DNA from 4 places in the Micromonospora sp. HB375 genome. Region 2 is predicted to be linked to each of the others. Evidence: riboswitches for the same ligand, from Rfam matches in the RefSeq annotation. Region 2 holds a riboswitch; each other region holds the start of a gene.

Region 1 (7,536 bases), 2.0 Mb from region 2:
CCGACCACCACGGTCCGGCCGTCCACGGTGCCGGTCACGCCCAGCCCTTCGGCGTTGGCGAACCCGCCGACCGGCGGCAGCGGTCCGGCTTCGGCCGCGGCCTCGGCGACGGCCCGCGCGATCGGGTGCTCGGAGGCGGCCTCCAGCGCGCCGGCCACCCGGAGCAGTTCGTCGGCGTCCTCGCCGTCGGCGGGCAGCACCTCGGCCAGCGCCATCCGGCCGGTGGTGACGGTGCCGGTCTTGTCCAGCACCACGGTGTCGACCCGGCGGGTGGACTCCAACATCTCCGGCCCCTTGATCAGCACCCCGAGCTGCGCGCCGCGTCCGGTGCCGACGAGCAGCGCGGTCGGCGTGGCCAGGCCGAGCGCGCACGGGCAGGCGATGATCAGCACGGCCACCGCGGCGGTGAACGCGGCGGTCGCACCGGAGCCGGTGCCGAGCCACCAGCCGAGCGTGCCGGCGGCCAGCGCGATCACGATCGGCACGAAGACGCCGGAGATCCGGTCGGCGAGCCGCTGCACGGCCGCCTTGCCGGTCTGCGCCTGCTCCACGAGCCGTGCCATCTGGGCGAGCTGGGTGTCGCCGCCGACCCGGGTGGCCCGGACGACCAGCCGGCCACCGGCGTTCACGGTCGCGCCGGTCACGGTGTCGCCCGTCCCCACCTCGACCGGCACCGACTCGCCGGTGAGCATGCTGGCGTCGACGGCCGAGGTGCCCTCCTCGACCACGCCGTCGGTGGCGATCTTCTCGCCGGGCCGGACCACGAACCGGTCGCCGACCGCGAGCCGGTCGACCGGGACCCGGACCTCCTGGCCGCCGCGCAGCACCGCGACGTCCTTGGCCCCGAGTTCGAGCAGGGCGCGCAGCGCCGCCCCGGCGGTGCGCTTGGAGCGGGCCTCGAAGTACCGCCCGGCCAGGATGAACACCGTCACCCCGGCGGCGGCCTCCAGGTAGATGTTGCCGGCGCCGTCGCCCCGGGTGATGTCGAGGCTGAACGGGTGCTTCATCCCGGGCATGCCGGCGTCGCCGAGGAACAGCGCCCAGAGCGACCAGCCGAACGCGGCGAGCGTGCCCAGCGAGACGAGCGTGTCCATGGTCGCCGCGCCGTGCCGCAGGTTGACCAGCGCGGCGCGGTGGAACGGCAGCCCGCCCCAGACCACCACGGGGGCGGCCAGCGTGAGCGAGGCCCACTGCCAGTAGTCGAACTGCCAGGCCGGGACCATGGCGAGCACGATCACCGGCAGCGTGAGCACGGCGGAGACCCAGAGCCGGGTACGCGCGACGCGCAGCTCGTCCGCCGGCTCCCCGGCCGCTGCGGCCGCCTGCTCGGGCGGGGGCGGCACCACGGCGGTGTAGCCGGTCTTCTCGACGGTGGCGATCAGGTCGGCCGGCGCGATGTCGTCGGCGTACCGGACGGTGGCCTTCTCGGTGGCGTAGTTCACTGTCGCCTCGACGCCGTCCATCCGGTTGAGCTTCTTCTCGATCCGGGCGGCACAGGACGCACAGGTCATCCCGCCGATCGCCAGTTCGATCAGGTTCGGCGCGGTGGGCAGCGTCTTTCCCGTGGCAGTCATCGCGGCACCTCCGGCGCTCAACTGTGCCCGTGCCCCGGCGTGCCGTGTCCGGCGTCCGGGGTCGGTGCGGTGGTGGATACCGGCGCGGTCCGGTCGCCGGCCAGCACGGTGAATTCGGCGGTGTGCACCGCGTCGCCGTGCCGGAAGTCCAGGTAGAGACGGTACGCCCCGACCGAGGGCACCTCGGCGGCGAACGTGATCGCCGGACCGGCCGGTGTGCGCCCGTCGCCGGGTGTGCCCTCCGGGTGCACGTGCAGGTACGCCAGGTCGCCCTGCCGCAGCGCCACCAGGTGCCCGTACGCGCCGAGGTAGGGCTGAAGGTCGGTGACCGGTCTCCCGTCGCGGCTGACGGAGAGCGTGAGCCGGCTGGTCCGGCCCGGCTCCGGCGTGCCGGTCAGCGTGACTGTGTAGCCGTCGACGGTGGTGCTGGTCACCGGCGCCGGCAGCGGCCGGGCGGCCAGCTCGCCGGGGACCGTGACGTCCAGGCCGAGGGTCAGCGGCTCGCCGCCTTCGGGCGTGAAGTCGGCGAACGCCCGCCACACCCCGGGGCCGTCGAGCGGGGAGGCGACCCGCCAGGTGCCGTCGCCGGCCATCTCCGGGTGGACGTGCCGGAAGCCGGACAGGTCCCGGCGCGCGACGATCAGGTGCATGCGCTTGTCGTGGGCCACCTCGAAGCGGGTGACCGGCGTGCCGTCCGGGCCGGTGATCCGGAAGGCGAACTGCCCGGCCGGCGCGGTGGCGGGCTGGAGCGTGTAGCCGCCTTCGGAGACGAGCAGCCCGCCGGGCAGGTGCGCGTCGGCGCCGTTCTCGTCACCGTGACCGGTGTCGCCGGTCCCGTGGTCGCTGCCGCTGTCGTCGTGGCGGGTCTCGGCGGCCGGGGCGACGGGATCGGCCAGGTTGCCGATCCCGTACGCCGCGCCGAAGACCGCCACGAGGCCGAGCGCGAAGCCGCTGAGCTTCGTCGCCGTGTTCATGGTTTCTCCTCGGTTCTGCGGGTCCCCTGGACCCGTCACGCACCGACGAGGTCGTAGCCGGCCTCGTCGACCGCCGCGCGGACGGCGTCCGTGTCCAGCGGGTTCTGACTGGTGACGGTGACCCGGCCGGTGGCCAGGTCGACCTGGACGCCGGTGACGCCCGGAAGCGCGCTCAGCTCGGTGCTCACCGAGTTGACGCAGTGGCCGCAGGTCATGCCGCTCACCTGGTAGGTGCTCTCCATGTCGCCCTCCGATCTCATACCCCCTGGGGGTACAGCCGGAACGTTAGCATACCCCCGAGGGGTACGCTATCCTCGTTCTCATGACCGCTCCGTCCAGCCCGACCCGGGGCTACACCGCCAGCAAGGACCAGCTCCTCGCCCGGCTCCGCCGGATCGAGGGTCAGGTCCGTGGCATCGAGAAGATGGTCGAGGACGACCGTTACTGCATCGACGTGCTGACCCAGATCTCGGCCATCCAGGCGGCGCTGGACAAGGTCGGCCTCGGCCTGCTCGACGGGCACGCGCGGCACTGCATGCACGAGGGCGCCGCCGAGGGCCGGGCCGACGAGATGGCGACCGAGATGATGGCCGCCGTCGGCCGCCTGATGAAGCGCGGTTGAACGGGACCTCCGCCCCTCCGAGCAGGGCACATCGACCCGCGCCGACGCGCCCGTGCGGCCGTACCGTCGAAGTGGCGGGCAGGCCGGCCCCGGCGGACCCGCGGTGACGGACGGAGGGCGGCCCGATGATGTGGCAGAGCCCGATGATGGGCTGGATGTGGATCTGGTCCCTGGCGGTGCTGGCGGTTCTGGCAGGGCTCCTCTGGCTGGCCGTGCGGTGGACCGGCCCGCAGCGGTCCGGGCCGACTGCGGCCCGGCGCATCCTCGACGAGCGGTACGCCCGCGGCGAGATCGACGAGGACGAGTACCGGCGACGCCGGGCCGGACTGGCCTGACCCGCGCGGGGCGCGCGTCACCGGTCACGGTGTCCGGGAGCACCCAGCCGGGCTGCCTACCATGTCGGGGCGACGACCCGGACGTGGTCGACACGTCCGCGCCGGCCCGGTGACCAGACCGGTCCGGCGGACCAGGCGTCGCCGCGACCGTTGGGAGAGACGCCTTGGGTGCCGACCACACCCGCCCCGCACCGCCCACGCCACCGGGCGTACGGCGGCTGCTCGTCGCCGTGGTGGTGCCGCTGTTCGCGCTCACCGTGATCGCCGCGCTGGTGCTCTGGCCCCGGCAGGACCGGGAGCCGGTCGGCGGCGCGGACGTCCCCCGCTACCACGGCACCGTGACCCGGGTGGTCACCGAACCCTGCCCGCCGACGCCGGAGGCCCCGGAGGGCGCGGGCGGCCCCTGCGGCACCGCGACCGTCGCCGCCGAGCAGGGCCCGGACGCGGGACGGCAGGTCGAGACGCCGCTCCCGGCCGGACCGGGCGCGCCCCGGGTCGAGGTCGGCGACAAGATCGTCCTGGTCGAGCTGATCGACCCGGCCGATCCTTCGGTGAAGTCCTACAACATCGCCGAGCACCAGCGCGGCACACCGCTGATCTGGCTGCTTGTGCTCTTCGCCGCCGCGATCGTGGCGTTCGGCCGCTGGCGCGGGCTCGCCGCGCTCGGCGGCCTGGCGGCCAGCTTCGCCATCCTGCTCGGCTTCGTGCTGCCCGGCATCGGTGGCGGCCAGCCGCCGCTGCTGGTGGCGATCGTGGGCGCCGCGTTGATCATGTTCGTGGTGCTCTACCTGACGCACGGGATCACCGCGCAGACGTCGGTGGCGGTGCTCGGCACGCTCGGCAGCCTGGTGATCACCGGCGTGCTCGGCCTGCTCGCCACGTCCGCCACCCATCTGACCGGCTTCGGCAGCGAGGACGCCACCACGCTGTCCATGTTCCAGGGCGACGTGGACCTGCACGGGCTGCTGCTGGCGGGCATCATCATCGGCTCGCTGGGCGTGCTGGACGACGTCACCGTCACCCAGGCGGCCACCGTCACCGAACTCGCGCACGCCAACCCGGGGCTGTCCCGGCGGCAGCTCTACCGGGCGGCGACCCGCGTCGGCCGGGCCCACATCGCGTCCACCGTCAACACCATCGTGCTGGCGTACGCGGGCGCGTCGCTGCCACTGCTGCTCCTGCTGGTCGCCGACTCCCGCCCGGTGAGCCAGATCCTCACCAGCGAGTTCCTCGCCCAGGAGATCGTCCGCAGCGCGGTGGCCACGCTCGGCCTGATCGCCGCCGTACCGCTGACGACCGCACTGGCCGCGATCGTGACCACCGCCGGACGGCGCGCGCCCGGTCCGGAGCCGGCGTCGCCCGTGCCCCCGCCGCCCCGTCCGCCGGCCGGACGCGACGACGCGCTGGAGGCGCTCGGCGGCGGAAAGAGTACGGAGGCGACATGGTGACACTCCGCACGGTGACCATCGATTTCAAACGCGACGCTGGTCACGGTGCGCCACGGCGAAATCTCGCTATTGGTCGGCTTCCGGACGTAGATCCGCAGGAGTGCTGTCGGGTAACCTCGCTGCCGGTCACCGCCGAAGGCGCGCACCGGCGCCAGCGGTGCCGCCGCCCAATCGCCTGCGGGCGAGCCGGGGAACCAGGTACATGGGGTGAATCCGCGCGAGCGGTAGGGGCCACTTCCGTCCCGAACCCGTCAGCTAACCCGGTCGGCGGCCGACGGAAGGGAACACTGTGACGCCACCCCTGCGCCGCTGGCTGACACCCCTGGTGGCCGTGCTGGCCTCGCTGGCAGTGCTGGCCGGGCCGAACTCGGCGACGGCGGCCCCCGCCGCGGCGGCCCCGAAGCCGTCCGGGCACGAGGAGGACGGCGAACCACCGCTCATCACCGAGGCGATCGACAGCGCCAACCGGAACTTCCTCCAGGCGAAGGCGAAGCTGGCCAAGTCGCAGGACCGCCAGCGGCGGCTGGCCGCCGAGGTACAGGCGGCACAGGCCGAACTCGAGGCGCTCAGCCCGCAGGTCAACCAGCTCGCCGCCCAGTCCTACCGGACCGGCCGGATGGGCGCGATGGCGATGCTGCTGGAGAGCAACTCGCCCGACTCGTTCGTCCGCCGCGTCAACGCCCTGGACGAGCTGAACCTCCTCAACGCGCAGCGCCTGGCCGCCATCAACGCGGTCAAGAACCGCGCCGAGACGGCCAAGATCGCGCTCGACGCCGAGGTGCGCGAGCAGGAGAAGCAGAAGAACGCGATGGAGCGCGAGAAGGTGCAGGCCGAACGCGCCCTCAAGCTCGTCGGCGGCCTCGGCTTCACCGGCGGCCTGGTCGACGCCACCTCACCGGTCGCCAAGATCGGCCCCGGCCGCACCGCCGACGGCGGCTGGAAGGCCGAGTCGTGCAGCGAGAACGACCCGACCACCTCGGGCTGCATCACGCCGCGGACGCTGCACGCCTACAAGGAGGTCCGGCGCGCCGGCTACACGCGCTTCGTGGGCTGTTACCGGCCGGGCGGGCCGTGGGAGCACCCCAAGGGCAAGGCGTGCGACTGGTCGCTGCAGAACAGCGGCTTCTCACCCTGGCACAACAACGACACCCGCAAGTACGGCAACGACGTGGCCGCCTTCCTCATCCGCAACGCCGACCGGCTGGGCATCTACTACGTGATCTGGAACCGGCAGATCTGGTTCCCGGCCACCGGCTGGAGGTCGTACAGCGGGCCGTCGAACCACACCGACCACGTCCACATGTCGATGCTCTGACCTGGACGCAGCAAGAAGGGGCCGCCCCCGTGGGCGGCCCCTTCGTCGTCCGGCGCTCCGGTCAGCCGGCCAGCGCCGCGTCCGCGTCCGCCGGCGACGAGGGAGCGGGCAGTGACGCCGGGACCTGCGCCACTGTCCGCACCTCGCCGCCGGAGAGCCGGTACGACATCCCCGCCACCGTGCACCGGCCCGCCGCGACCCGCTCGGCCAGCACGGAGGACCGGGCCAGCAGCGTCTCCACGGTCTGCGCGATGTGGACGTCGATGATGCCGTCGAGGTCGTCGATGCCCTGCCGGGCGGCGCGCAGCAGGCTGGGCGAGACCGCGTCCACCACCGCTCCCAGGTGCCCGGCCGGAGCGGCGCCGGTCCGGACCCCCTCCCGGGCGGCCTGGACCGCGCCGCAGGAGTCGTGCCCGAGCACCACCACGAGCGGCGTGCCCAGCACGGTGACCGCGTACTCGACGCTGCCGAGCACCTCGGGCCCGGCGGTGTGCCCGGCGGTACGCACCACGAAGAGGTCACCGAGACCTCGATCGAAGATGATCTCCGCGGCGAGCCGCGAGTCGGAGCAGCCGACGATCACCGCGAAGGGGTGCTGGCCGTCGGCCACCGCCGCCCGGTGCCCGGCGTCCTGATTCGGATGCTGCGGCACACCGGTGACGAACCGGTGGTTGCCGGCACGCAGCTCGGCGAGCGCCTGCTCCGGGCTTCTCGGCGTCATCTGCCTCACCTCGTCTACCTGCGGAACGACCAGGCCGGACGGCCTCGCGACTTCACGGTCACACGGCGTCAGGGGCACGTCAAGATTCGTGATACGCATTTCATACTTTCCCGTGCCGGCCCGCGTCCGATTCGGGTCGGCAGCGTCGATGGCCATAGCATGGCCACCATGGCGACGACACCAGGTGAGGACGGGAGCCGCCGCAACTGGACCTTCCTCACCAATCACGGACATGTGCTGCTGGCGATCGCGCGCAACCCCACGGCGCGGCTGCGGGACGTGGCCGACGAGGTGGGCGTCACCGAGCGGGCGGCCCAGGCCATCGTCGCCGACCTGGAAGCCGGGGGATACCTGCGGCGCACCCGCGTGGGGCGGCGCAACGAGTACACGATCAACCCGAAGGGACGCTTCCGGCACCCGGCGGAGGCCGACCAGCAGGTCGGCGCCCTGCTGGCCCTCTTCGCCGCCGAGCCGGCCGGGGACGTCACCGCCGACCGGTGACCGGTTCCCGCGACCGCGTGCGCCCGCGCGGGCCGGCGCGACGGTA
Region 2 (7,536 bases):
CGCCGCCACCGACGACTGCGGCGTGGTGCTGCGCTACCTGCCCGGCACGCCGATCAAGGTGATCGACGGCTCGGACGAGAACATCAAGGTCACCCACCCGGTCGACGTGCACCTGGCCGACAAGCTGTTCCAGCTCGCCGCCGCCCAGGCGCCCCGGCTGACCCACCGCGGCTACGCCGAGGAGCTGACCGGCCGGACCATCGTGGTCTTCGGCGGCAGCTACGGCATCGGCCACGACCTCGCCGAGCTGGCCCGCGGCTACGGCGCGCAGGTCTTCCCGTTCAGCCGCTCCACCACCGGCACCCACGTCGAGCGCGCCGAGGACGTCACCGCCGCGCTGAAGACCGCGTTCGAGGCCACCGGCCGGATCGACCACGTGGTGGTCACCGCCGGCATCCTGGAGAAGGGCGCGCTCGCCGAGATGGACTCCGAGACGATGGACCGTCTCCTGCACGTCAACTTCGTCGGCCCGGTCACCATCGCGCGCCAGTCGCTGCCGTACCTGCAGCAGACCAAGGGCCAGCTGCTGCTCTACACGTCCAGCTCGTACACCCGGGGCCGGGCCCGCTACGCGCTCTACTCGGCCACCAAGGCAGCGCTGGTCAACCTCACCCAGGCGCTCGCCGACGAGTGGGCCGAGTTCGGCGTACGGGTCAACTGCGTCAACCCGGAGCGCACCGCCACCCCGATGCGGACGCGGGCGTTCGGCGAGGAGCCGGAGCACACGCTGCTCTCCTCCGAGGCGGTCGCGCAGGCGTCCCTGGACGTGCTGATCTCCGAACTGACCGGCCAGGTGGTCGACGTGCGCCGGTCCCCCGGCGAGCAGGTCGCCGCCGTACCGGCGCAGCCCGGCGCCGACCGGTCCGAGCTGTCCACCGGCGCCTGAGACCGACGGGACGTGCCAGATGCGTGGTGACCTGGTCCGCAAGTTGCTCGCCCGAGTACTGACCACCGGGCTGGCGGTGCTGGCCTTCCTGGTCGTGGCGCTCACCGGCGCCACCGGCTGGGGCCTGGCCCTGGCCGTCGCGGCGCTCGCCGCCACCGCCTGGGAACGCCGGGTCCGGCCGTCCGCCGACGGTCTCGCCGAGACGGTGCTCGTCGCCGCCGGCATCCTCGTCGGCTACGCCCGGCGCCTCGACGACGGCTTCGACCCGGCCCTCGCGGCCACCGCGCTGGTCCTGCTCGGCCTGGTGCTGCTGGTCGGCCCGCTGCGGCAGGCCGGCGCGCTGGAGATCCGGGCGGCGAACCTTCCGGTACGCACGTGGACGCCGCTGGTCGCCGCCCGGCTCGGTGACGCGCTGCTGGTGCTGCTCGCCGTGGTGGCGCTCGCCGCCGCGCTGGCGCTGCCCGCCTTCACGGCGCTCGCCGCCGCGCTGCTCGTCGGCGCCGGCTGCGGGGCGGTCGCGCTCGACCTCGCCCGGCGCCGGTTCCGGCCGCCCGCCGGCGGGGGCCCGGTCGGCCGCGCGCTGCGCCGCCACCAGCCCGAGTTCGTGCTGCACTTCTCCGCGCCGCCCGGCTCCGAGTACCAGGTCACCATGTGGCTGCCGTACCTGGAACGGATCGGCCGCCCGTTCATGGTGGTGCTGCGCGAGCCGGAGCTCCTGCCGGCCGTCGCCGCCGCCACCCGCGCCCCGGTGGTCCTCTGCCCCACCCTGAAGGCGCTCGACGAGGCGCTGGTGCCCAGCCTGCGCGTCGCCTTCTACGTCAACCACGGCGCGAAGAACGCCCACCTGATCCGGTTCAACCAGCTCACCCACGTGCAGCTGCACCACGGCGACAGCGACAAGGCCCCGAGCGCCAACCCGGTCTCGGCCATCTTCGACAAGATCTTCGTGGCCGGGCAGGCCGCGATCGACAGGTACGCCCGCGCCGGCGTGGAGATCCCCGCCGACAAGTTCGTCGTGGTCGGCCGGCCCCAGGTCGAGGCCATCGAGGTACGCCGGGAGCCGGTCGCCGCGTCGGCGCACCCGACGGTCCTCTACACCCCAACGTGGACCGGGCACCACGCCGACGCCAACTACTGCTCGCTGCCGGTGGCCGAGACGCTGATCCGCCGGCTGATCGACCGCGGGGCGGCGGTGATCCTGCGCGCCCACCCGTACACCGACAAGAACCCGGCCTCGGCCCGCCAGCTCGCCCGGCTCACCGAGCTGCTCGCCGCCGACCGGGCCAAGACCGGCCGCCCGCACCTGTTCGGCGCCGCCGCGGCCCGCGAGCTGACGCTCACCGAGTGCGTCAACCGCGCCGACGCGCTGGTCTCCGACGTCTCCGGCGTCATCTCCGACTGGCTCTACTCCGGCAAGCCGTACGCGGTCACCGACACCGGCGCCGACGGCGAGCACTTCGTCGAGCGGTTCCCGCTCGCGGCGTCCGGCTACGTGCTGCGGCGCGACATGTCCAACGTGGACCAGGTGATCACCGACCTGCTCGACGCCGACCCGAAGGCCGCGCAGCGCTGGGCGGCGCGCACCCGCTACCTGGGCGACTTCCCCGCCGACGCCTACGCCGAGGCGTTCCTCGCCGCCGCCCGCCGAGAGCTGGAGGCCGACTGGGCGGTCCCGGCGCAGCGCGCCGTCGTGTAGGCCCCGCTCTACAGGTACGCGTCGAGCAGGGCGAGCACGGCGGCCGGGTCCTCGACGTGCGCGTTGTGGCCCAGGCCGGGCAGGGTGGCCACCGGCACGCCCAGCTCCTTGAGCTGCGCGTCGCTCACCATCGGGTCCTGCTCGCCGCGGGCCAGCAGCACCGGCACGCCGGTCGCGGCCAGCTGGGCGGGCAGCCGAGGCTCGCCGACCGCGAACGCGGCCGGGTCCATCGCCAGCCGCCAGCGGCCGTCGACCCGCCGCAGCCCCGCCTCCACCACCGGGTGGTCCGGGGCGAACAGCCCGGCCAGCCCCGAGACGCGCAGGTAGCGGCGGGCCGCCTCGTCCCGGGTGGCGAACCAGGTGACCGGCCGGGCGGCCAGCTCGCTCGCCTTCGCCAGCTCGGCCGGGGACCAGACCGCCTTGATGCCGAGCCCCACCACCGCGTCCACCGGAAGAGCCCGCTGCCGGGCCGCGAGCGCCAGCGCCACCACCCCGCCGAGCGAGTGCCCGAGCAGCACCAGCCGGTCGTGCGGGCCCAGCCGGAGCGGACCGAGCCCGTCCGCGACGCGCTGGGCCAGGGCGTCGAACGAGTAGCCGTCGAGCGGCGGCGACCAGCCGTGGCCGGCCAGGTCGGGGGCGAGCCAGCGCCCGGGCCAGCGGCGCTCCAGCAGTGGCGCCCAGGGCAGCCACACCTCGCCGGTGGCGCCCATGCCGTGCAGGAGAATCAGGTGCCGGTTCCCCGTCGCATCGCCCATTGGCGCAGTCTGCCACCGCCCGCCCCGGACACGCGAGACCGAACCCGCCCCGCCCAAACCGCCCGCCCTCGCCCTCGCCGCCGATCTTGGAGTTGTGGTGCCTCCCATAGCGGGGCGAGCCGGGCATACCAGGCGCCACAAGTCCAAGATCGGCGCGCCGAGAGGGCGGCGGGCGAGGGGCGGGCGGGGACGGGGAAGGCCGGCGCCCCGGGACGGGGTGCCGGCCTTCGCAGGGTGCGGGGCGGTCAGGCGGAGTAGCCGCGGCTGGCGATCCAGTGCGCCAGGTCGATCGTGGTGAGCCAGTACGACGGCAGCGACGGGTCGGCCGAGTCGGCGATCCGGACGGTCCGGCCGTCGTCCTTGTAGCCGATCACCGCGACGTAGTGGCCGCCGGGGAACGAGTGCCAGCCGCCGTTGGTGTCGGTGGCGGTGCCGGCGACGTTCGCGACGACCCCCCGGCCGTTGCTGATCGCCTCGACCACGTCGGCCTGGAGCCGGTCCATCTGGGCCGGGCTGGCCGAGCCGGGAATCATCCGGGTCCGGTACGGGTTGCCCTTGACCTGCTGGTTGAGCACGCGCGTGGTGTCCTCGGCCGAGTTGGTGCCCATCTCGGTGGTGCCGAGCGGGCCGGCGAGGGCGTCCTGGCTGCGCTCGATGCCGGTGGCGCTGAGCGCGTTGCGCACGGCGGCCGGGCCGCAGTAGTAGTAGTTGATCTGCGCCTGGTAGTCGTAGTCCAGCGTCTTGCTCGACGGCGGCTTCGGCGCGGCCTTGGTGACGTCCGGGTCCGCCGCGGCCTTCTTCGCCGACGGGGAGGCGCTGGGCGACTTGCTGGGCTCGGCGCTCGGCGACGCCGGCGGGACGCCGATACGCGCCTCGCTGCGGCTGGCGGGCTCGCCGAGCCGTGCGCCGAGTTCGGCGACCGAGGCGGTGTTCTCCTGCTGGACCGGGGCGTCCTCACCGGCGGCGAGGGCGGTGCCGGCGCCGGCGGCCAGCACGAGCGCCGCGGCCGATCCGGCGATGATCTGGTACGGGCGTTCGGTGGCGATCCGCCGCAGCTGACGCTTCAGGTGGTGCTTCACGAAATCCTCCACGGGGGGCGTGATCGGCACACGCCGGCCCGGCACGTGGCGGGGTTCACACGTGCTGGCAGGCCGGATGGGCCGGGGGAACGGGTACGCCCGCGATGCCGGGCGCCCAGGGGCGGTTTGCCGGTCGCGTCAGGCGAGCGCGGGTACCGCGGAGCCGTGGAGGCGGGGGGACGATCGAGGGGTGGGCACGAGGATGGGACTCCTTCCGTGGCCGCCGACCGGGTTAGCTGACGGATTCGGGCGGGAAGTACGCCCTACCGCGGCAGTGGCCGCGGATTCACCCCGATGGTGCTCATGGTTCCCCGGTTCGTGATGACACGATTAGGCGGGTCGGCGCGGCGTCGCCTTCTGCGATCGGGTACCGCACCGGACGCGCCGACACTACCGGCGGGTACTGCCCCTGCCAAGCGCTCCCACCTGCGTAAACATGATCCCCGGTAACGGATTTCGGAACAGCCGGTTACTCACTTCACTCAATGGGACAAGCGGTGGTGACGGCGCCCGGGAGGCGAAAAGGGGACAGACGGCGGGCGCGTGACCGGCAATGGCGCGGCTCATTGGCCTGTTCTGCGCTCCACGCCCGTTTCGGCGCCGGGGGTGAGCCGGCTCACCACATTCCGGGTAACAATTCGGTCGCCTCAGCCGACCCGGGCCGGACGCCAGCGGGCGTTGCGGACGGACGCGCCGACCGGCAGGGGGATCGTCGCCACGCCGCGGGACACCGGGGCGGGCCGCACCGCCAGGGTGGCCGCGTACGCCTCGGCGGCGAGCGTACGGGCGGCCTCGGCGGCCAGTTCGGCGTCCCGCCACGCCTGCCGCTCCCGCTCGGCGGCGCTCTCCCAGCCGGTCCGGCGCCGGTCCCGTACGGCCCGGGCCAGCACGATCTCCTGCTCGGCCGGGTGCCGGCGCGGGTCCCACCCGTTGCGGCGCGCCAGCACGTCGGCGAGTTGCCGGGCGGACAGGTCGCCGCGCCAGTGCGCCGTCATGGCGGCGTGGTGCAGCCAGCGCTCCCGGGCCGCGTACTCCGCCGGGGTGCGCGGGGTGCGCGGGGCGGCCAGCGCGGCGGCCCCGGCCAGGCGGCGGGCGGCGCTGTCCGCCTCGTCGTACGCGGTCCAGGCGCGTTCCGCCTCGTCCTGCGCGGCCAGCCACCGTTCCCGGCGGCGACGGGCCGTCTGGGCGGCCCCGGCGGCGGCCACCGCCACCTCCTCGGCGTACCGGACGAGGTCGTCGCGGCGCGCGGCGTCCTGGTCCACCGGATCGGCGGCTACCTCGGCGACGCCGTCGCGCTCGGGCCGGGCCACCAGCGCGGCGAGCAGGCCGAACGCGAGCAGCATCAGGAAGGACCAGATGGCGGCGGCCTCGGGGACCGCGGTGAGGAAGTGGTAGAGAGCGGTCTGCGACATGGTCGGCACCTCACGGGAAGAACCTGGCGGGAGACTCCGCACGGCCGGTCGGGGCGCGGCGCGGGGGCGCCGGGCCGGCGAAGGGCGGGTGCGGGATGACGTTCGGTGGGTGCGGTGACGGGCGCGGCCCGTGGGCGGATCAGCGGGCGGGCGGGGCCCGCAGGCCGACCGGCGCGGTGATCCGGCCGGCCGGGACCGGCTGCGGGTCGTTCGGGAGCGTGTCGGTGGCCCGTGCGGCGGGCGCGGGTGCGCCGTCGGGACGGGCCTGCCGCTCGGCGGCGCGGTCGGATTCCGGTCGCGGGGCGGTCGGCGTGCTCACGTACGCCGGGCCGGCTGGCGCGGCCGGGGCGGCGGCGGCCGGCAGCGTGGCCGCGCCGAACGAACAGGCGACGACCACGGCGAGACTGGCGAGCATCCGGGCGGTCCAGCGCGCCACCCACCACACGGGGCAGGTGAGCGCGATCGGAAGCACGGGTACAAATTACCGCCGAAGCCCCAGTGACGCACCGCCGCACGGCGTGTCGCGGACCGACCGGCCGTCGTGTGCGCGTGTCAGTCCGGGCGACGCCGCCCGGCGTACTCGATGTCCTCGGCCGGACCGGAGACGGACCGCGCGCCGCCGTCGGCGGCCGCGCCCTCGGCGGGCCCGCGTGGAGCCGGCACGGCCGGTGCGCGCGACGCCGCGCGGGCCCGGCGGGTCGGGCCGAGCAGGCGCATCATCGGCACCTCCACCCAGCGGTGCAGCGCGGCGGCCAGCGCGAGCGTGAGCACCAGGAAGCCGAGCACCGCCAGCGGCCCCCGCCAGCCGGGCAGGCCGGTCCCCCAGTCCCCGGTCAGCCGCAGCACGGTGACCATGACCAGCACGTGCACCAGGTAGAAGGCGAACGAGACCTCACCGAGCCAGATCATCGGCCGGGACCGCCAGGGGGTGGGCCGGCCGTGCACGTCGGCGTCCGCCGCCGCGGCGATGACCAGCAGGTACGCCACGGCGAGCAGCGCCGCCCAGAACTCGGCCGGGATCCACAGCGCGGCGACCACCCAGGTGGTGACGAACAGGCCGGTGGCGACCGCGAGGTTCGGTCCGCGCCAGCGGTGGCGGCGCATCAGCTCGGCGGCGGCCACCCCCATCCAGAACTCCAGCGACCGGGTCACCGGGAAGATCTGGGTGAACCACCACCGCTGCTCCTCCGGCACGAGCTGCTGGCCCGGCCACAGCGCCAGGATGAGCAGCGGCGCCGCGACCAGCACGGTCCGGAGCACCCCGGTACGGGCCCGGCGCAGCCACGGCACCACCAGCGGCAGGCACAGGTAGAACGCCAGCTCGCAGGAGAGCGACCAGCTCACGTTGTTGACGCTGTAGAAGTAGCCGTTCAGCGGGATCCACGCCTGGACCAGGAAGAAGTTGCCGATCGCCGCCCACGGCAGGACCGGGTCGGCGAACCAGGCCGCGACCGCCAGCGCCGCCACGAACGTCACCACGTGGTTCGGGTAGATCTTGGCGAGCCGGCGGCGCAGGAACGTCCACGCCCGCTCCCCGTCCCGGTACGACCAGACCAGGACGAACCCGCTGAGGATGAAGAAGAACTCGACGCCGGACAGGCCGAGGCTGAACGCCTTGTCCACCACCGCCTTCAGGTGCGGCTCGGCGACGATCCCCATGGTCCCGGCGTGGAAACCGAAGACCAGCAGCGCGGCGATCCACCGCAAT
Region 3 (7,536 bases), 4.7 Mb from region 2:
GTACCACGGTCCGGTCACCCGGTGCGGAACCGTCGAACGAGACCGCCCGGTAGTACTCGCCGGGCAGCACCCCGCCGACCGCGTACCGCTGGCCGGCGGCGAACGTGTACTGCAGCGGAGAGATGGCCTGGTACGGGATGGTGTCCGGGTAGGCGGCCTGCTCCGGGTAGGCGCGGCCGTACACCGGGATGGTGGCCTTGCCGGGCCGCGGGGTCACCACGAAGCCGGTGGCCCACTTGGCGGTGGGCGCGGAGGCCGGGTTGTGGAACCACGCCTTCTGGCCGAGGTACCAGATCGCGGTCCAGTCGCCCTGCCGGCCGGCGAGCGCGTACGTCTGGCCGGTCGAGGCGCGGGCGCCGTGGTCGGAGATGTACATGGTGTCCGGCGTGCCGTCCGGGCGCAGCCCGAGGTCGTTGACGAGCGGGGCGTCCGGGCTCGGCGCGGTCCGCAGGATCACCGCCGAGGAGCCGCGCGAGGGGCACGGCTGCGCCGGCGGGGTGGGCGTCGGGACGCCGGGCGGCTGCTGGTTGCAGCCGGTGAACGCGGGCCGGTTGGTGGCGAAGTCCGGGTCGATGGTGACCAGGCCGGTCTTCGCCGTGCCGGTGCCGCGGAACGGCGCCTTCATCAGGTCGAAGTAGTGCGACCAGTCCCAGTAGGGCCCCGGGTCCCAGTGCATGCCGCCCACGTTGGCGGCGGTGATGCCGGGCACGTTGTCGTGGCCGATGATGTGCTGCCGGTCCATCGGGATGCCGAACTTCAGCGCCAGGTGGCGGACCAGCTTGGCGGAGGTGCGGTACATCGCCTCGGTGTACCAGGTGCCCTGGCCGGCGAAGCCCTCGTGCTCCAGGCCGATGGACTTGGCGTTGACGTACCAGTTGCCGGCGTGCCAGCCGACGTCCTTGGTCTTGATGTGCTGGGCGATGTAGCCGTCCACCGAGCGCAGCGTGTAGTGCCAGCCCAGGTAGTCGGCCCGCTTCACCAGGTCGACGCTCGGGCCGAAGTAGCCCTCGGTGTCGTGGATGACGATGTACTCGATCTTCTGCTGCTTCGGCCGGTCAGCCAGGTCGTGGTTGCCGTAGTCGCCCGGGTCGTCGCTGAGCTGCTCGTAGGGCGCGGGAATCCACTCGCAGGCCAGCCGGACCGGGCACTCCAGTCCGTCCGGCCGCTGCGCGGTGCGCAGGCCGAGGCGGGCCAGCCGGGAGCGGTCCGGCTTCGCGGCGGTGGCGGCGAGCGTGACCCGCTGGCCGTCGTCGGTGGTCCGGGTGGCGCCCTGGCCGAGCTGGTCGTACACCTCGTCGGCGAAGGCCGCCGCCGCGTCGGCGGTGTCCGCGCCGGAGTAGCGGGCCACCGCGGCGTACCAGGCCGCCGGGTCGGTGCCGGCGCCGACCGGCCCGCCCAGAGCCTTCTGGTACGACGACAGCAGCGCCGCGCCGCCGCGGATGTTCGCGGCCGGGTCGGTGCGCAGCGTCCCCGCGTCCAGCCCGGTGAGCGCGGCGGCCGCGTCGAGCGTCTGGAGCGAGGCGCTCGGCAGCGGCGTCTCCCGCGTCGGCGCGGCGGCGGTGGCCGGGTCGAGCTTCAGCGGCCGGGAGTCGTCGCCGCGCGGGTCCTCGTCCTCGTCGACGTGGGCGCTGCCCGGCGTGGCGAGGATGTGCGCGGCGTCGGTCAGGTGCATCGGGCCGTAGCCGCCGCTGGTGCTGGGCTGACCCGGGTGGGTGTCCCAGCGGGACTCCAGATAGGAGACACCGAGCAGCACGTTCTGGGGCACGCCGTACTCGGCCGCGGCGGCGGCGTATTGTTGTTGCCGGTCGCTCGCGGGCGCGGACGTGTCCGGCGCGGCGGTAACCGGGCCGGTGGTCGCCAGCGCGGTGGCCGTGGCCACGGCGGCGGCGAGCAGTATCCGTCTGCCCGACGGCGGGGCGGAGAGATGCATCGAACCTCCTGGACAGGGATGGGGGTCACTGCGTTTCCACCCTCACTCCGCACACCCGCGACGGTCAATACCTTTCCAGTAAGTAATCAGTCGTGAAAGAAAATTTCACCTCCGTGCGCGGTGTGGCGCTGGATCGCGTACGGAGTGTCACGGCGCTGGAAGTTGCGGATCGATAACGGTGGTCCCTACTCTGGTGAATCGTCGGCCGCACGTCTCACCGTCCAACCCGGTCGGTGACGGTCCGACACCGCCGAGTCGCCTCCGGGCGAGCCGGGGAACCAGGTACCTGGGGTGAATCCGCAGCACTGCTGCGGTAGGGCGGCTCCCTTCCCGCCCGAATCCGTCAGCTAACCCGGTAGGCGGTACGGAAGAAGGAGTACGGACGCCCGGTGGCACTCCATGCCCCGCGGCCGTCGTCGAACCGGTCGGTCGACCGGTTCAGCGCCGCGCCGCGTTCCCGCTGGTCCCGCTTCACCACCGCCCTCGCCGCACTGGTCGGCACCGCCGTCGTACTGACCGGCGGCGCCACTGCGGCACACGCCGAACCCTCGGTCGCCGAGATCGAGGCCCAGATCGACCGCGACTGGAACAAGCTCGAACCGGTCATCGAGCAGGTCAACGACGTACGCGAGCAGCTCGCCGCGCGGCGCAGGCAGGCCGACGCGCTCGGCCGCCAGATCGCACCCCTCCAGGCGCGGGTGGACGCCGCGCTCGGTCAGGTGGGCGGCCTCGCCGCCGACGCCTACAAGGCCGACAGCCTCTCCACGGTCAACGCGCTGCTCGGCAGCCGCTCACCCGGTGACCTGGTCGACGGCCTGGAGCTGCTCGACCGCTTCGCGCACCGCCAGCACGAGCAGGTGCGCTCGGTCGCCGCGCTGCGCGACGAGCTGGCGGCGAAGAAGAAGCCGCTGGACGAGATGATCGCCGGCCTGGCGCGCACCGAGGCCCAGCTCGCGGCGAAGAAGAAGCAGATCGACGCCGAGATCGCCAAGCTGGAGAAGCTGCGGCTCAAGGTGTACGGCAAGGGCGGCGGCGGCCCGCTGCGCCCGGCGCCCTGCCCGGCCGGCTATCCCGGCGGCCCGGCCGGAGCGGCGGTGAAGTTCGCCTGCGCCCAGATCGGCAAGATCTACGTCTGGGGTGCCGCCGGCCCGGACCACTTCGACTGCTCGGGCCTCACCATGGCGGCCTGGGCCAAGGGCGGCGTCTCGCTGCCGCACAGCGCACGCCAGCAGCACGGCGTGACGAAGCGCATCAGCCGGGCCGAGCTGCGCGCCGGCGACCTCGTCTTCTACTACAGCGACCTGCACCACGTGGCGATGTACGTGGGCGACGGCTGGGTGGTGCACGCCTCCCAGTCCGGCAAGCCCATCACGATGAAGCGGGTCGACGACGGCGACATCAACAGCTACGGCCGCGTGTAAGGAAGGGCCCCCTCTTAACGCCTCCGGTAGAGGAGGGGGCCCTTCTTAACAACTGCGGGCGGCGTCAGCGCGTCGGCCAGGTGCGCCAGCTCTGCCAGGACCGGCTCGGCGTCGGGCCGCGCTGCCCCTGGTAACGCGAGCCGTAGACGGCCGAGCCGTACGGGTGCTCGGCCGGCGAGGAGAGCCGGAAGATGCAGAGCTGGCCGATCTTCATGCCGGGCCAGAGCGTGATCGGCAGGTTCGCCACGTTCGACAGCTCCAGCGTGACGTGACCGGAGAAGCCGGGGTCGATGAAGCCGGCTGTCGAGTGGGTCAGCAGCCCCAGCCGCCCCAGGCTCGACTTGCCCTCGAGCCGGCCCGCGAGCTGGTCGCCCAGCGAGATCACCTCAAGCGTGGAGGCGAGCACGAACTCGCCCGGGTGCAGCACGAACGGCTGGCCCTCGGGCACCTCCACCATCGAGGTGAGGTCGTCCTGCTGGACCGACGGGTCGATGTGTGTGTAGAGGTGGTTGTTGAAGACCCGGAACAGCCGGTCCAGGCGTACGTCGATGCTCGACGGCTGCACCAGCGTGGGCTCGAAGGGCTCCAGCGCGAGCGTGCCGGCCTTGATCTCGGAGATCAGGTCGCGGTCGGAGAGCAGCATCGGAACACCATAGCGACCGGTATGGGTGACCTGCGTGTCGCACTACTTCTTCGTACACGTGTTCGATAGGATGTCCGCATGGCTTCCTGGTCCGAATTCGCCGCCGACGAGCCCCGCCTCGCCGGCGAGATCCGCCTCCTGATGCAGCAGTACGGGCCGGGCTTCGGCTACCTCGCCACGGTCCGCGCCGACGGCGGCCCCCGCGTGCACCCGGTCTCCCCGGTGTTCACCGACGACGGCCTATGGTGCTTCGTCATCGACTCGCCGAAGCGCCGTGACCTCGAACGCGACGGCCGCTACGCGCTGCACTCGTTCCCGCCCGAGGAGAGCGACGACGAGGCGTACGTCGCGGGGCGCGCGCGGCCGGTGACCGACCCGGCCACCGTGACGCGGCTGGCCCGGATCGCCCGCGCGTCGCCACATGGTGACTGGCGGCTGTTCGAGTTCACGGTCGAGGCGGCGATGCTGACCCGGCGCGACCCTGTCGCCCAGCCCGGCGCCGCTCCGCCGCAGGTGCGGGTGTGGCTCGACCCGCTCGGGGCCGAACCGGCCCGGCGTGAGCCGGTGGGCGCGGAGGGCCGGCGCGGCCGGCACGGCTTCGACACCCGCCGCCCGGCCGCCTGACCCCGACCCCGAAACGACCGGTGCCGGCCCCGTCCGAGGACAGGGCCGGCACCGGTACGCGGTACGAGGCGGTCAGGCTGCGCGGTAGGCGTTCCACGCGGTGAGCATGCGGCTCGCCTGGCCGGCGGTGAACTGGTACATGCAGGAGTCGTACGTGTAGTCCATGAAGTTGGTGATCGGGTCCTTGCCGGCGGTCGAGCAGGTGTCGCGGCCGGTCGGGCACTGGTACGCCGGGGACGCCTCGGCCGGGGTGTCGGAGACGCTGTCGCCCGAGCCGGAGCAGCCGCCCTGGAAGGTGTGGTAGAGGTTCAGCCAGTGGCCGACCTCGTGGGTGCCGGTGTCACCCTGGTTGTAGTTGGTGGCGGTGCCGCCGGGCAGCGACTCGTTGAGCACGACCACGCCGTCCATCTTGTCCAGCGTCCGCTTCGGGAACGTCGCCCAGCCCAGCAGGCTGTCGCTCAGCTCACCGAGGTAGATGTTCAGCGTGTTCTTGCCGCCCTCACGCAGCGAGGTCTTCATCGAGCGCTCGGCGGAGGAGCCCTGCACGATCGGGTACCACGACGGGTTGGTCACCCGGTTGATCTTCGTGAGCTGGAACCCGAAGGCGGTGGCGGCGCCGCCGGTCGAGCCCGCGTACGACTGGTTCAGCACGGTGATCTGCTGGTTGATCATCGAGTCGGTGATGTTGCCGCCGGCCCGGGTGCTGTTCTCCTGGATGACGTGCACGACGACCGGGATCGTCACGGTGGCCAGCGGGGTGACCGCGCCGGTCCGGAAGTTGGCCCGCTCGCGCTGCGCGGCGGCGAGGTCGGCCTCCCGGTCCTGGACCTGCTTGGCGGTCAGGTGGTTGGGGTCGAGCTTGGCGTTGCCGCCCTTCGCGACGCGAGCGTTCGCGTGCTCGTCGGCGTGGGCGTCAGCAGGCTCGGCGCAGACGCCGGCCGGGGCGGCCGAGAAGGCCGAAGCAGCGGGGACGACGCCGACGGCGGCGGTGCTGAGCAGCAGCGCGAGGGTCGACGTCGCGACACCGGCGGTACGCCGGGTCAGCAGGTTGGGACGGAGTCCCATGGGCCCACCTCTTTCTGACGGCGTGCCAGGGGGTGTGTCACGCCGGTGCGGAAACGTGGGGCAGACGTTACATCCCATCGATGCATTTGAGAATGCCCATACGTTTCCGACGTGCAACTTCGCGGCCCGCGACCTCGGTGCGTGCTTGATCCACTCCAGTTCGGGGAGATGGTGGGGTCAACCGGCCGCCGATGCCGCCACCTCGCCGAGGTGGCGCGCGCACCTGACTGCACGGGGGTGGGGGGCTTCAGGTAGAGTGGTGCCGCCTGCGGGTGTAGTTCAATGGCAGAACATCAGCTTCCCAAGCTGACAGTGCGGGTTCGATTCCCGTCACCCGCTCCACGCGAGAGGCCCTGGTCAGGACGCAAGTCCCAGCCAGGGCCTTCGACGTCACTCAGGCCACGGGCGCCCGGCGCGCCAGCGCGAGAGCGGTTTGTCGTACCGCTCGGAATCGGGCAGGCTGAACCGGCTGATGTCCTCGATCAGCTCCGCCGACGCGTCGTGCTCGCGCAGGACGGCCGGCGCGTGCCGTATCACCCACAGTTGCAGCGCGGGGGCCCACGCGTCGATGTCGTGCGAACTCTGCCACGGGAGCGCGTCGCCCTGCAGGTCGTACATCCACTCATCCATGGCCTCGACCAGATGTCGCCGGGCCGGCTCGTCGACCAGCGCCTCCGCCCAGTCGGCCAACCACGGCGTGAGCCTGGTGGTGGCCTCGGCGAGGAACGGCAGGGCCGCATGTGCGGGCACCTTCGCGTCGGGCTCGACCAGAACGTGCACCCACCAGACGTTCAGAAACCTCCGCAGGGCGGCCTGCTGCCCCTTCGGCCACTCGTGCCAGGGAGAGACGGCGAAGAAGCGGGCCAGACTGTCCAGCCCTTCCATCGCCACTATTCGGCCGTCCACGAGGCGCTCAGTCACCTGGGGCAGGATCCGGCGCAGCAGCAGACCCGGATAGTGCCAGTCCGCGGCCCAGTACGTGCGTCGGAGCAGCTCTTCGTCGAGCGGCACGTCCGGCGTCTTCAGCAGTTCCAGTTCCTCCGCACTGCCCCAGTGGCACTCGCAGTTGGACTCCTGCTCGTGGGCCGTCATGCCCTGGAACGCGACGGCCACACCCGCCAGCGCCTCGTCCAGGAGGCCGCTTGTCTCAGTCCGATCGGGGATCATGGCGAATCCGCCTTCGAGGACTCCGGAGACGTACGCCTGCCGAAGAGATTGATCTTACGGTGGAGACGGACGGGGCGTGCACTCGATTAACGATCATCTGCCGGAGGTCGCCGAATGAGACCGAGCGCTTCGCCGACGACGGACCGGCTCGCCGTCCTGCTCGACTGGGACGGATCGGCGGGAATCGAGGTCGACTGGCCGGCCCTCACCGAGGCCGCCGGCCACCCCTTTCCCGAGGACTACCGACGCTTCGTCGAGCGCTTCCCACACGGCGTCATCGGCTTCCTGGAAGTGCTTCATCCTTCCGCCTGGGGCGTACCGGACTTCCTCCTGTACGCGCGCAACTGGCAAGACGTGATGAACGAGAAGGCGGAGTGTGCGGGTGGCTTCCCCTACCACTTCGGCACCTCCCCGGGAGACCTCCGGGTCTGGGGAGCCGTGAACTTCGACTATCTGCTCTGCTGGCACCTGAACGACGGCCCTCCCGAGCAGTGGCCGACGGTGGTCTGCGATACCGCCCTGATCGACCCGCCCGAGCCCTACGCCGGCACTGCCACCTCATTGCTTGTCGAGATCGCGGAGCTGAGGAACCCGGTGCCGGTCATCGGGTACGTCACGGAGATCGACGGGGTGCCCTTCAGGCTCGTCCGGAACGAGTAGAGCGGGTCCACTGGCCCGGGCGGATC
Region 4 (7,536 bases), 1.4 Mb from region 2:
ACCAAGGAGGAGATCCTCGGCTTCTACCTGAACACCGTGCCGTTCGGCCGGGGAGCGTACGGGATCGAGGCGGCCGCGCAGACGTACTTCGGCAAGACGGTCCGCCGGGACGCCCCACCCGAGCGGCAGCTCACCCAGGCCGAGGCGATGGTGCTCTGCGCCATGGTGAAGCAGCCGGAGGCGGATCCGGCCGACCCCGAGGGCACGCCCGGCTACGACCCGCGCCGCAACGCGCTGGCCAAGCAGAACTCGATCGACAGGTGGAACTACATCCGCGACGGCATGGTCAAGCTCGGCTACCTGACGCCGCAGCAGGCGGCGGACCTCGCGTACCCGGACACGGTCCGGCCGATCGACAAGGACGCGGGCCGGTCCGACCTGGACCGGCCGACCGGCCTGGTGGTCAACCACGTGCTGGCCGAGCTGCGCGGGACCGAGCCGTTCCGGGGCAAGCCGGACGAGGTGATCCGGGACGGCGGCTACCGCATCGTCACCACCATCGACAAGCGCGTGCAGGACGCGGCCGAGGCGGCGGCGGACATCCGCCGGGACACCGCTCCGCGAGCGGTGCGCGGGCAGCCGCGGAACTGGCAGGCGGCGCTGGTGGCGGTGGAGCCGGGCACCGGCCGGGTGCTCGGCTACTACGGCGGCGACAAGGGCTCGGGCGCGGACTACGCGGGCTGGTACTCCGACGAGGACGGCCAGGCCCGCGGCTTCGGCCAGCATCCGCCGGGGTCGTCGTTCAAGGTGTACGACCTGGCCGCCGCCGTGCGCGACGGGATCTCGGTGAAGGAGCGGTTCGACTCGCCGGACACCAAGGAGTTCCCCGCCTCGGGGCGCACCAAGGGCAGCGCGGCCGGGCCGATCCGCAACGCCGAGCGGGCGCCCTGCCAGCCGGACTGTGCGCTGTGGGAGGCCACCGTCGCCTCGCTCAACGTGACCTACTTCGAGCTGACCGAGCGGCTCGGCACGGACAAGGTGATCGAGATGGCCCGGCAGGCGGGCGTGGAGTCGATGTGGGAGACGGTCCGGGGCAACCCCCGACCGCAGCGCGTCGACCTGCGCAGCGACCCCGCCGACGAGGTGGCGAAGCGGTTCTCCACCGAGGTCGGCATCGGGCAGTACGGCATCACCGTGCAGGACCACGCGAACGGGATGGCCACGTTCGCGGCCGGCGGCAAGCGCGCCGACGCCCACTTCGTCCGGTCGGTGAGCAAGGACGACGAGGAGGTGTGGACCGAGCAGCTGCGCACCACCGACCTCGGGCTGGACCGGGAGGCCGTCGACCAGCTGGACTGGACGCTGCGCCGGGTCCGGGCGGCCAAGCTGGACAACGGCTGGGACTCCGCCGGCAAGACCGGCACCTGGCAGGCCGGGAAGAGCACCACGCAGAACGTGCACACCTGGATGGTGGGCTGGACCGGCGCGCTGGCCTCGGCCGTGTGGCTGGGCACCACCGACGGCAAGCCGCTGCGGACCAGCGACGGCAGCTACGACGTGTACGGCTCGACCGGTGCCGCGCCGATCTGGCGGCAGTTCATGACAAAGGCCACCGAGGCGATGAAGCTCGACCCGGGCAAGTACCGCTTCGGTGAGCCGAAGTTTCCCGGCGACACCCCGGAGCCGACCGCGTCGGCGCCGCCGCCGTCGACCGCCGCGCCCACACCGTCGGACTCCCCGAGCCCGAGCCCGACCCCGTCGAGCCCCAGCCCGAGCCCGGAGCCGACCGGGCGGCCGACGTCGCGGCCCACGCTGACGCCCACGCTGCCACCGCCGCCCACGATCACGCCGACGCGGACCCGCGGCCCGCGCTGACGTACCCGGCCGCGCGGTGGCGGCCCGCGTGCGGCGGCGTCCTCGCGTCTATGTGCGCCATTCGCGCACATAGGCAACGTCCGCAATTTGCACGGGCCCCCATCCACTGTCGGCAATGTTCGCCCTGATCAGGGCCTATTGAAGATCATGGTTGCCTGGGACGACGCGCGCGGCGACACGCCCGACTGCCAGCCGTTGCCCAGGTCACCCATTGCTCACGGCTCGCGCGGCGTGTGATTGTGCACCAGCGAACCGCCGACCCCCGGCGAATCGCGACGGTCGATCTGTCGACCCGGAGCCACGCCGGCAGCTCCGGTGACCGGCCGTCACCCTGCCTCGCACCACCGCGCCGCCCGTCCCCACCGGGCTCGTGCGGCGCGCCTGTAGAACAGGAGCAAACCTCCGTGAAACTCTCACCTCGCCTCGCCGCGCTCACCGGCGCGGCTGCGGCCGGCGTCATCGCCGCCGGCACCGCCGCGGCCGTGCAGGCCGCGCCACCCGGGCCCGCCGCCCCCAACCCGGCCCAGGCCCGAGCGGCCGCCGCCGACTCGACCCGCGCGCTGGTCGCGAACCGCCCCGCCTACCTCCAGGCCGGTTCCGACGACGCGTTCGTCCAGAAGCCGGTCATCTCCTCCGAGGGCACCCAGTACGTGCCGTACGAGCGCACCTACAAGGGCCTGCCCGTGGTCGGCGGCGACTTCGTGCTGGCCACCGACTCCGCCGGCAACCTCAAGTACGCCTCGGTCGCCCAGCAGCGGCCGATCGGCGCCCTCGCCACCACGCCCGCGCTGACCCAGGCCGCCGCCGCGGCCACGGCGCGCGCCCAGCTCAAGACCGTCAGCGCCGTCGAGGGCACCACGCTCGTCGTCTACACGCTCGGCGCCGCACCGGCGCTGGCCTGGGAGACCACGGTACGTGGCACCGGCGCGGACGGCCCGAGCCGGCTCACCGTCGACGTCGACGCCCGTACCGGCGCGGTCCTGCGCAAGCAGGAGCACGTGGTACGCGGCACCGGCACCGGCGCCTGGAACGGGCCCAGCCCGCTCACGCTCAACACCACCCAGTCGGGCTCCACGTACACCATGAAGGACCCGACCGTCACGAACCTGAGCTGCCAGGACGCGGCGAACAACACCACGTTCAGCGGCTCCGACGACGTGTGGGGCAACGGCACCGCCACGAACAAGGAGACCGGCTGCGTGGACGCGCTGTTCTCCGCGCAGACCGAGCACAAGATGCTCGCCCAGTGGCTGGGCCGCAACGGCGCCAACGGCAACGGCGGCTACTGGCCGATCCGGGTGGGCCTCAACGACCAGAACGCCTACTACGACGGCAGCCAGGTGCAGATCGGCAAGAACACCGCCGGTCAGTGGATCGGCTCGCTGGACGTGGTGGCGCACGAGATCGGCCACGGCATCGACGACAACACCCCCGGCGGTATCTCCGGCGGCGGCACGCAGGAGTTCGTGGCGGACACGTTCGGCGCGGCGACCGAGTGGTTCGCCAACGAGCCGTCCAGCTACGACGCGCCGGACTTCCTGGTCGGCGAGAAGATCAACCTGGTCGGCTCCGGCCCGATCCGCAACATGTACAACCCGTCGGCGCTCGGCGACCCGAACTGCTACTCCAGCAGCATCCCGTCGACCGAGGTGCACGCCGCGGCCGGGCCCGGCAACCACTGGTTCTACCTGCTGGCCAACGGCAGCAGCCCGACCAACGGGCAGCCGTCCAGCTCGACCTGCAACAGCAGCAGCGTGAGCGGCCTGGGCATCCAGAAGGCCATCAAGATCATGTACAACGCCATGCTGCTGAAGACGTCGTCCTCGTCCTACCTGAAGTACCGCGTCTGGACGTTGCAGGCGGCGAAGAACCTCTACCCGAGCAGCTGCACCGAGTTCAACGCGGTCAAGGCGGCCTGGGCGGCGGTCAGCGTACCGGCCCAGTCGGGTGAGCCGACCTGCGCCGGCGGCACCCCGACGCCCACGCCGACCGCCACCACCACCCCGCCGTCGGGCGGCTGCTCCGGCAACAAGCTCGCCAACCCCGGCTTCGAGTCGGGCAACGTGAGCTGGACCGCCTCGTCCGGCGTCATCACCACCGACAGCGGCCAGGCCGCGCACGGCGGCTCGTACAAGGCGTGGCTGGACGGGTACGGCTCGTCGCACACCGACACGCTCAGTCAGTCGGTGACGATCCCGGCCGGATGCCGCGCGACGTTCAGCTTCTGGCTGCACATCGACAGCGCGGAGACGACCACCGGCACCGCGTACGACAAGCTCACCGTCAAGGCCGGCAGCACCACGCTGGCCACCTACTCCAACCTGAACAAGGCCACCGGCTACGTGCAGCGGTCCTTCGACATCTCGTCACTCGCAGGCACCACGGCGACCATCTCTTTCAGCGGCGTGGAGGACAGCTCACTGCAGACGTCCTTCGTCGTCGACGACACCGCGGTCACCCTGAGCTGACCGTGGCGTAGCGCGGCCGGTCGTCGTCCTCCCGGCGGCCGGCCGCCTCGTCGTGCCGGGCGGTGCCGCGTCGCGCCTGGCCGCCGCCGCGTGCCGGGGCGGCGCCGCGTGCCGGGGCGGCGCCGCGTCGTGCCGGGCCGTGTGCGGTCGGGTCAGGCCGGACGCCCGGCCTGGGACGCCGTGCCGCGGTCGCGGTGGATCCGCGCGGCCGCCTCGTGCATCGCGCGACCGAACAGCTCGGCCTGGTCACCCATGCTGCCGAGCCGGGCGGCGAGCGCGTCGGCGTCGGCCCGCGCCGACGCGCTGACCCGGGCGTCCAGCTCGGACAGCGCGGCGTTGGCGGCGGCGGTGACATGTCCGCACAGGACGTCGAGGGGCTCGCCGGCCAAGTCCGGGTCGATCGTCACGGAATCCAGCCGGCCACCCTGAACGGCGACCGCGCGGACCCGGCCGTCGGCTGCGGTGCCCTCGGCGCGCAGCAGGTCGCCCGGCTCGCCGTCGGCGTGCTCCGAGGCCCGGGAGCGCATCGCGGTGAGCGCCTGCTGCGTGCGGGTCAGCAGTTCGTCGATGCTCGCGGCCGCCGAGAACGGATCGTTGGTCATTTCCGCGCTTTCTTCACGTCTGAGCCGATCATCGTGACCCTAGCAACCGGCTCCGACGAATCGCGGTCAGCGGCCGTCACGGGTGGCGTCCGGTGCCGCGAGCAGGCCGGACACCGGCGGCGCGGCGTGTCGCGGACGGTCGGACGCCCGGCCGGAGCGAACCGGCCGGGCGTCCGGACCAGATCAGCGCAGACGCAGCCGCTGACCGGGGAAGATCAGGCCGGGGTCGTCGCCGACCACTGCCCGGTTGCGCTCGTGCAGGGCATGCCAGCCGCCGTCGACGCGCTGCGCCACGGCGATCTCCGACAGCGTGTCCCCGCGCCGGACGACGTACGTCCCGGACGACGGCTGCCGCGCCGCCGTCGTCACGGCCCGCTCCGGCGCGGCCTTGCGCGTGGCGGCCCGCTTCGGGGCGGACTTCTTCGAGGTGGCCTTCTTAGGGGCGGCCCGCTCGGACCGGGTCGCCGCGGCGTTCGCCGAGCCGCCCTTCTTGCCGCAGGTCGGCCACGCGCCGATGCCCTGGCCGCGCAGCACCTTCTCCGCGACGGCGATCTGCTCGGACCGGCTGGCCAGGTCGGCGCGGGCGGCGTACTTCTGGCCGCCGTAGCCGTTCCAGGTGGCGCGGGAGAACTGGAGCCCGCCGTAGTACCCGTTGCCGGTGTTGATCTTCCAGTTGCCGCCGGATTCGCAGCGCGCGACCGCGTCCCAGTTGACGCCCGCGCTGGCCGGAGCGGCCGGGCCGAACAGGGTCGCGACGCCGACGACGGCGCCGGTCACCACCGCACCGAGAGCGGTACGGCGACTTCGGGCCGAGTATGCAGTTGACATGTGGATTCCTCCACGCCGACGAGGTGAGCTGTCGGGTTCGGGCCGAGGAGCCCGGCCGCCGGTGGCGGCTTCACCCCGAGGTGACGATGCACCGTGGAACGTGTGGTTCCCCCGCTCCCGCACGAGGTTCGGTTACCGGGGCCGGCGGCGGGATTTGGCGTTTCCGGCCCGCGGTGCCCGCGAATGCGAACGAAACCGACGCTAAGGACGGTTTGCGGCGATCGTCCACTTCTTGTGACGGTGTTCACCCGGCCGGGCTACCACCTGTGGAGCTACCGTGGCAGGGCCGAGCAAGATCACGGGAGGGCGGAACGGATGACCGATCACGGACACGAGCTGACCTTCGGCGGCTTCATCACCCCCGCCGCCGGGCAGCCCGACCAGGTGGTGGCGCTGGCCACGCTCTGCGAACAGGTCGGGCTGGACCTGGTCACGTTCCAGGACCACCCGTACCAGCCGGGCTTCCTGGACACCTGGACGCTGATGTCCTACGTGGCCGCCGTCACCGAGCGCATCCGCCTGGCCGGCAACGTGCTCAACCTGCCGCTGCGCCAGCCGGTGGTGCTGGCCCGCAGCGTGGCCAGCCTGGACCTGCTCACCGGCGGCCGGGTCGAGATGGGACTCGGCGCGGGCGCGTTCTGGGACGCGATCGAGGCGACGGGCGGGCGGCGCCTGTCCCCCGGCGCGGCGGTCCAGGCCCTGGACGAGGCGATCCGGGTGATCCGCGAGGTCTGGGACACCGACCGGCGCGGCATGATCCGCGTCGACGGCGAGCACTACCGCGTGGTCGGCGCCAAGCGCGGTCCGGCACCCGCTCATCAGGTGGGCATCTGGGTCGGCGCGTACAAGCCGCGCATGCTGCGCCTGGTCGGCCGCGCCGCGGACGGCTGGCTGCCCTCCCTGTCCTACCTGCCCAAGGGCCCCGACGAGCTGCCCGCCCTGAACGCGCTCGTGGACGAGGGCGCCGAGGCCGCTGGGCGCGACCCGGCCGAGATCCGCCGCATGCTCAACGTGAACGGCACGTTCGCGCGCTCGTCGGCCGGCTTCCTGGCCGGGCCGCCGGCGCAGTGGGCGGAGGAGCTGGCCGGGCTCACGCTGGAGCACGGCATCACCACGTTCATCCTCGGCAGCGACGAGCCGCGCGCGATCCAGATCTTCGCCCAGGAGGTCGCGCCGGCGGTCCGCGAACTCGTCGCCGCCGAGCGCACCGCGCCCGGCAGCGGGGCCCGTGCGGTCGCCGACGACACGGCCGCCACCGGCGGCGCGGCCACACTGGCGGTCACCCCCACCCCCGACCCGGGGGTACGTCTGAGCGCGCGCCGCCCCTGGGACGAGTCGACCCGGCCGACCGCCCCGCCGCCTCCGGCCGGCCAGGTCTACCCACCCCGGGGGCAGGCCGCCGGGCAGCACCTGGTGGACGTGCACGACCACCTGCGCCAGGAGCTGGCCCAGGTGCGCGACCTGCTGGAACAGGTCAAGCGGGGCGCCGTCTCGCCGGGCCGGGCGCGTGCGGCGCTCAACGAGATGACCATGCGGCAGAACAACTGGACGCTCGGGGCGTACTGCGCGGCCTACTGCACCATGGTCACCCAGCACCACGGGCTGGAGGACGCCTCGATCTTCCCGCACCTGCGCCGCTCCGAGGCCGGGCTGGCGGCCGTGCTCGACCGCCTCGAGGAGGAACACGTGGTGATCCACGGGGTGGTGGAGAGCGTCGACCGGGCGCTCGTGGAACTGGTCCACCGGCCCGGCGACTTCACGCAGCTCCAGGAGGCGGTGGACCTGCTCACCGACACGCTGCTGTCGCACCTGTCGTACGAGGA

Evidence for each region. Region 2 has a riboswitch for cyclic di-AMP ahead of J3R08_RS11100 (C39 family peptidase). Riboswitches for the same ligand answer to the same signal wherever they lie in the genome.
Region 1: another riboswitch for cyclic di-AMP. It lies ahead of J3R08_RS02105 (hypothetical protein); the one in region 2 lies ahead of J3R08_RS11100 (C39 family peptidase).
Region 3: another riboswitch for cyclic di-AMP. It lies ahead of J3R08_RS31525 (NlpC/P60 family protein); the one in region 2 lies ahead of J3R08_RS11100 (C39 family peptidase).
Region 4: another riboswitch for cyclic di-AMP. It lies ahead of J3R08_RS17360 (transglycosylase family protein); the one in region 2 lies ahead of J3R08_RS11100 (C39 family peptidase).

Annotation. Positions count from the first base shown of each region.
Region 1 covers NZ_JAGGJO010000001.1:411,623-419,158, reverse strand. Annotated here, with positions in the region: gene J3R08_RS02135 (cation-translocating P-type ATPase) at 1-1,574, opposite strand, end outside; gene J3R08_RS02130 (hypothetical protein) at 1,592-2,548, opposite strand; gene J3R08_RS02125 (heavy-metal-associated domain-containing protein) at 2,584-2,790, opposite strand; gene J3R08_RS02120 (metal-sensitive transcriptional regulator) at 2,871-3,170, shown strand; gene J3R08_RS02115 (SHOCT domain-containing protein) at 3,296-3,505, shown strand; gene J3R08_RS02110 (YibE/F family protein) at 3,670-4,953, shown strand; cyclic di-AMP (ydaO/yuaA leader) riboswitch at 5,108-5,239, shown strand; gene J3R08_RS02105 (hypothetical protein) at 5,243-6,268, shown strand; gene J3R08_RS02100 (carbonic anhydrase) at 6,330-6,989, opposite strand; gene J3R08_RS02095 (MarR family winged helix-turn-helix transcriptional regulator) at 7,149-7,490, shown strand.
Region 2 covers NZ_JAGGJO010000001.1:2,376,588-2,384,123, reverse strand. Annotated here, with positions in the region: gene J3R08_RS11115 (bifunctional cytidylyltransferase/SDR family oxidoreductase) at 1-886, shown strand, start outside; gene J3R08_RS11110 (CDP-glycerol glycerophosphotransferase family protein) at 906-2,582, shown strand; gene J3R08_RS11105 (alpha/beta fold hydrolase) at 2,591-3,337, opposite strand; gene J3R08_RS11100 (C39 family peptidase) at 3,583-4,416, opposite strand; cyclic di-AMP (ydaO/yuaA leader) riboswitch at 4,623-4,763, opposite strand; gene J3R08_RS11095 (hypothetical protein) at 5,064-5,828, opposite strand; gene J3R08_RS11090 (hypothetical protein) at 5,968-6,300, opposite strand; gene J3R08_RS11085 (acyltransferase) at 6,381-7,536, opposite strand, start outside.
Region 3 covers NZ_JAGGJO010000001.1:7,048,437-7,055,972, forward strand. Annotated here, with positions in the region: gene J3R08_RS31520 (N-acetylmuramoyl-L-alanine amidase) at 1-1,930, opposite strand, end outside; cyclic di-AMP (ydaO/yuaA leader) riboswitch at 2,169-2,306, shown strand; gene J3R08_RS31525 (NlpC/P60 family protein) at 2,320-3,351, shown strand; gene dcd (dCTP deaminase) at 3,416-3,994, opposite strand; gene J3R08_RS31535 (pyridoxamine 5'-phosphate oxidase family protein) at 4,073-4,618, shown strand; gene J3R08_RS31540 (zinc metalloprotease) at 4,691-5,683, opposite strand; tRNA gene J3R08_RS31545 (tRNA-Gly) at 5,952-6,025, shown strand; gene J3R08_RS31550 (hypothetical protein) at 6,074-6,850, opposite strand; gene J3R08_RS31555 (hypothetical protein) at 6,965-7,510, shown strand; gene J3R08_RS31560 (hypothetical protein) at 7,488-7,536, opposite strand, start outside.
Region 4 covers NZ_JAGGJO010000001.1:3,773,570-3,781,105, forward strand. Annotated here, with positions in the region: gene J3R08_RS17345 (transglycosylase domain-containing protein) at 1-1,815, shown strand, start outside; gene J3R08_RS17350 (M4 family metallopeptidase) at 2,220-4,283, shown strand; gene J3R08_RS17355 (YbaB/EbfC family nucleoid-associated protein) at 4,436-4,885, opposite strand; gene J3R08_RS17360 (transglycosylase family protein) at 5,069-5,713, opposite strand; cyclic di-AMP (ydaO/yuaA leader) riboswitch at 5,712-5,857, opposite strand; gene J3R08_RS17365 (LLM class flavin-dependent oxidoreductase) at 6,029-7,536, shown strand, end outside.